2 regions of the Halalkalibacter krulwichiae genome follow, and region 2 is predicted to be linked to the other one. Evidence: a T-box and tRNA genes for the amino acid it is inferred to sense, from the RefSeq annotation. Region 2 holds a T-box; the other holds one or more tRNA genes.

Region 1 (2,387 bases), 800 kb from region 2:
AAGGAACCATTGATGTAGAAAGCGAAGTGGGAGTAGGAACAACCTTTACGATTACCCTACAAACCGTGCATTGACAAAGTTGGGAGTGTCTCAAAAAGACTAACCAAGCCTTTTGAGACACTCCCATTTATTACTCAACTAAAATACATACTTATAAAACTTTTTATCAACTTTTAATATTGGAAAACTCTCAGGTAAATCTGCTTGATCGATTGAAATAAACCCATTCTTCTCATAAAACCGGTGCGCTGCTTTAAATTGTGGTGTCGTCCCTAGTATAATCGCACCAACGTTCCTCTCTCTTGACCAGTTCATTACCGTTTCTAACAAAAGGTTTGCCGTTTGATAAATCGGACCACGAAAGTGTTTATCGACAAATACCTTCCTTAAGGCAACTTGATTCTCCCCTATATCTAAAAGGCTGATCGTGCCAACTACACGATTTTCGTATAAAGCAACCCAGAAATTGCCGTTCCCTTGTCGGTAAAATTCCTCAATTGTAAATAAGTCTGGTTGATCATTTTTTGTAATCGCAATATTATATTCTTTTTGTTGAATATCAAGAATCAACTGGACGACTTGATCTTGATACTCATGTATATACTCTTTTACAACAGGCTTGCTGTTCATCTATTACACCGCCATTCATTATACTAAAATAACAAGTGTCTATTTTACATGATACAAGCCAAAGATTTCAATAAAAAAGCACTGCTTTATTCCATAGCAGTACCGTTAAAATCGATCGAGTTGTAGACCGTTTTTTCGAATACGTACCGCTAAGTATACTAGTTATCATGAATATCAACTCTTAGCCGCTGTGATGGGTGATGTGTCTTTTTTTAATAGGAGATATCCTAAGTAAACTTGTAAAAGTGCTGGAATGATAAGGAAAGAGGATAGAATGGCAGCACACATAAACAAACTACCTGAAATATTCTTATTCCTGCTCATAACAATTAAGCTCACCACATGTAAAAAAGCTGAGAAGGCTAGTGCACTTATTGGCAAATGCTTATAGTTGTTTAGAAAGGACAATGTCTCATAAGCAAATTGTTCTGGTGACATTTTTAGAGTTCCACTAGCCGTGTCTCTCTGAACTTTAGGATCTTTCTTGTACAATTCAATCAACATTGTTTGGGCTAGACTACTTTTTTCTAGAGGTCCGCTTAGTGATATATAGAAAAGAGCAACGAAGAGGATGAGCAATGAAGTCAGAGACAATAGAAAGACTCGTTTCATCCGGAAATTGTTCATAACCATCTCCTTAGTCAGAAAGATTTTCTTTTTTATACGTAACGGTTACACAAAAAGTTCCAATTATTAACAACAAAACAAAAAAGGCTTTTCTAGAAGAATGCATCTTCTAGAAAAGCCTTTGCTTTGGAATGCGGGTGAAGGGAGTCGAACCCCCACGTCATAAGACACTAGATCCTAAGTCTAGCGCGTCTGCCAATTCCGCCACACCCGCGTATAAATGGTATTTTTTAAAAAATACCTAAAATGGTGAGCCATGAAGGACTCGAACCTTCGACCCTCTGATTAAAAGTCAGATGCTCTACCAACTGAGCTAATGGCTCGTAGATATTACGATGAAGTATTTCATGTAGCTTACGGACGATGTTACGCTCTGTCGTCTCCCCTGTTCCTTCCTCTACTAGATCGGCTTCGCAGCCTGCTGTGTCGGAACAACTCGAAGTATTTCAGGATGTAACGCTCGTAACTGAGCTAATGGCTCGTAGATATTACGATGAAGTATTTCATGTAGCTTACGGACGATGTTACGCTCGTAAGTTTATTCGGCTCACTACAAAAAATGGTGGCTCAGGACGGAATCGAACCGCCGACACATGGATTTTCAGTCCATTGCTCTACCAACTGAGCTACTGAGCCTAAATATAAAAAATGGCGGTCCGGACGGGACTCGAACCCGCGACCTCCTGCGTGACAGGCAGGCATTCTAACCAACTGAACTACCGGACCAAAATGGTATTGCGGGAGGCGGATTTGAACCACCGACCTTCGGGTTATGAGCCCGACGAGCTACCAGACTGCTCCACCCCGCGTCGTTATAAAGTAATCGAATGATGTGTTTCCTAAAAATTCTATGGTGGAGGATGACGGGATCGAACCGCCGACCCCCTGCTTGTAAGGCAGGTGCTCTCCCAGCTGAGCTAATCCTCCAACATATTATGGTGACCCGTACGGGATTCGAACCCGTGTTACCGCCGTGAAAGGGCGGTGTCTTAACCGCTTGACCAACGGGCCAGGAAAATGGCTCCACAGGTAGGACTCGAACCTACGACCGATCGGTTAACAGCCGATTGCTCTACCACTGAGCTACTGTGGAATATGGTGGGCCTAAGTGGACTCGAACCACCGACCTC
Region 2 (2,387 bases):
GCCGTTGGAACAGCTCTTGTGGGAGTTGTTGCATCTGTCCAATTAACAGCCGTATTTACTGCAAATGCCGTCATGTATGCTTTCTTATTACTATTTGTTGCCATGTTCTTTAGATCGATTGGCAGTAAAGCTGTTCATTCAACTGTCTCAAATGTATTTGAGCAGAAAAGACCAATTAAAAGCAATTACCAAATTCATGCTCTCGGTTTAGTATCGATAGCCTTTTTTATTTGCTGGATTGCCTATACACAATGGCAAGCCAATATTTCCGTTCATACTCAATCACTAGGGATCTCATTACAATATTATAGTTTATTATGGACAATCAATGGCTTAATGATTGTCTTTGCCCAGCCGATTATTGCATACGCCATTCGTAAGTGGGTGCGGACATTAAAGCAGCAAATGATTGTCGGAGTATTGATTTTTATGATCTCGTATGCCGTTCTGCTGCAAGCAGATATATTTACGATGTTTTTAGTTGCAATGATCATTCTAACGATTGGAGAAATGTTTGTTTGGCCTGCAGTACCAACGATTGCTAGTAAACTAGCACCGAAAAACAAGGAAGGCTATTATCAAGGAATTGTCAATAGTGTTGCAACAGGTGGAAGAATGGTTGGACCTTTAATCGGTGGATTAATGGTTGACTTTTACTCGATTTCTGTTCTGATTTGGTTGCTTCTTCTATTATTTATTGTCGCGATTGGGGTAATTTCCATTTATGATCTACCATTAAAAAAACAAAACGCGATTAAGCAACAGAAGAAAGAGGCTGCGAGTCTGCTTGACAGTGACAGCTTGAATGCCTAAAATAACAGTAAGTTCATATGTTGACGTAGAAAAGGAGTAGTAGTCATATTTTGGGAATTTAGAGAGCTGACGGATGGTGCAAGTCAGTCGAACAAGTATGATGAACTCGCCTTGGAGTTTTTGAAAGGAAACTTTCAACGGGTCACGGACGTTACACGTGAAGAGCGAATGATGTAATCATTAATGTGGGTGGTACCGCGGGAAGTATAACAAAACTCTCGTCCCTAACAAATCTTGTTAGAGATGGGGGTTTTTTTGTTTTATAAATATATTACTTTCATTAACAGCTCAAAATTTTCACCATTTGAACAACGGTTATAATAGGAGGATGAAAAAATGTCATTTTCACACGAACAAATTGAAAAAAAGTGGCAACAATATTGGGAAGAAAATAAGACATTCCGTACGAGTGAAGACGAGAACAAGCCGAAATTCTATGCGCTCGATATGTTCCCTTACCCTTCTGGGGCAGGACTACATGTCGGACATCCTGAAGGATATACCGCGACAGATATCTTATCTCGTATGAAGAGAATGCAAGGGTACAATGTCTTGCATCCAATGGGGTGGGATGCTTTTGGGTTACCTGCCGAGCAATATGCTCTTGATACAGGGAATGACCCAGCCGAGTTTACGGAAAAGAACATCAACACGTTCCGTCGTCAAATTAAATCGCTTGGCTTTTCTTATGATTGGGACCGAGAAGTGAACACGACAGATCCAAGCTACTACAAGTGGACTCAGTGGATTTTCACTAAACTTCATGAAAAAGGCCTTGCTTATATTGATGAAGTAGCAGTAAACTGGTGCCCTGCACTTGGGACTGTATTGGCAAACGAAGAAGTAATCGATGGTAAGAGTGAACGTGGTGGGCATCCAGTTGAACGTCGTCCAATGAAACAATGGATGCTGAAAATCACTGCCTATGCAGATCGCTTACTAGAAGACTTAGAAGAGTTAGACTGGCCAGAAAGCATTAAAGACATGCAGCGAAATTGGATTGGGCGTTCTGAAGGAGCAGAAGTGACATTCAACGTTGATGGTCATGAAAGTGAAACAGTAGAAGTGTTTACAACGCGTCCAGATACCCTTTTTGGTGCAACATATATGGTTTTAGCACCTGAACATAAACTTGTTGATGTAATTACAACGGCTCAACAAAAAGTGGACGTTGAGTCATACAAAGCAAAAGTAGCGGCGAAAAGTGATCTAGAGCGTACGGAGCTTTCAAAGGAAAAAACAGGTGTATTTACAGGTGCGTTTGCGATTAATCCTGTTAATGGTGAGCGTATTCCGATTTGGATTGCTGACTATGTGTTAGTTAGCTATGGTACTGGTGCCATAATGGCGGTTCCAGCACATGATGAGCGTGACTATGAATTTGCGAAAACATTTGACTTGAACATTCGTGAAGTTGTAGCGGGTGGAAATGTTGAAGTAGAAGCGTACACAGGAGATGGAGAGCATGTAAACTCTGATTTCTTAAATGGGCTTGATAAAACAACAGCGATACGTAACATGATTGATTGGCTTGAAGCAAACGAATTTGGGAAAAAGCAAGTAACGTATCGTCT

Evidence for each region. The T-box of region 2 lies ahead of leuS (leucine--tRNA ligase). A T-box ahead of a tRNA ligase gene usually reads a tRNA of that ligase, here a tRNA-Leu.
Region 1: it encodes a tRNA-Leu, which carries the amino acid that the T-box ahead of leuS (leucine--tRNA ligase) is inferred to sense. The anticodon was not compared.

Annotation. Positions count from the first base shown of each region.
Region 1 is NZ_CP020814.1:4,291,773-4,294,159, forward strand. Features, by position in the region: gene BkAM31D_RS21710 (ATP-binding protein) at 1-74, shown strand, start outside; gene BkAM31D_RS21715 (GNAT family N-acetyltransferase) at 139-630, opposite strand; gene BkAM31D_RS21720 (DUF4064 domain-containing protein) at 805-1,257, opposite strand; tRNA gene BkAM31D_RS21725 (tRNA-Leu) at 1,390-1,471, opposite strand; tRNA gene BkAM31D_RS21730 (tRNA-Lys) at 1,505-1,580, opposite strand; tRNA gene BkAM31D_RS21735 (tRNA-Phe) at 1,818-1,893, opposite strand; tRNA gene BkAM31D_RS21740 (tRNA-Asp) at 1,907-1,983, opposite strand; tRNA gene BkAM31D_RS21745 (tRNA-Met) at 1,993-2,066, opposite strand; tRNA gene BkAM31D_RS21750 (tRNA-Val) at 2,109-2,184, opposite strand; tRNA gene BkAM31D_RS21755 (tRNA-Glu) at 2,194-2,268, opposite strand; tRNA gene BkAM31D_RS21760 (tRNA-Asn) at 2,276-2,350, opposite strand; tRNA gene BkAM31D_RS21765 (tRNA-Ile) at 2,354-2,387, opposite strand, start outside.
Region 2 is NZ_CP020814.1:3,492,199-3,494,585, reverse strand. Features, by position in the region: gene BkAM31D_RS17575 (MDR family MFS transporter) at 1-813, shown strand, start outside; T-box leader at 831-1,042, shown strand; gene leuS (leucine--tRNA ligase) at 1,150-2,387, shown strand, end outside.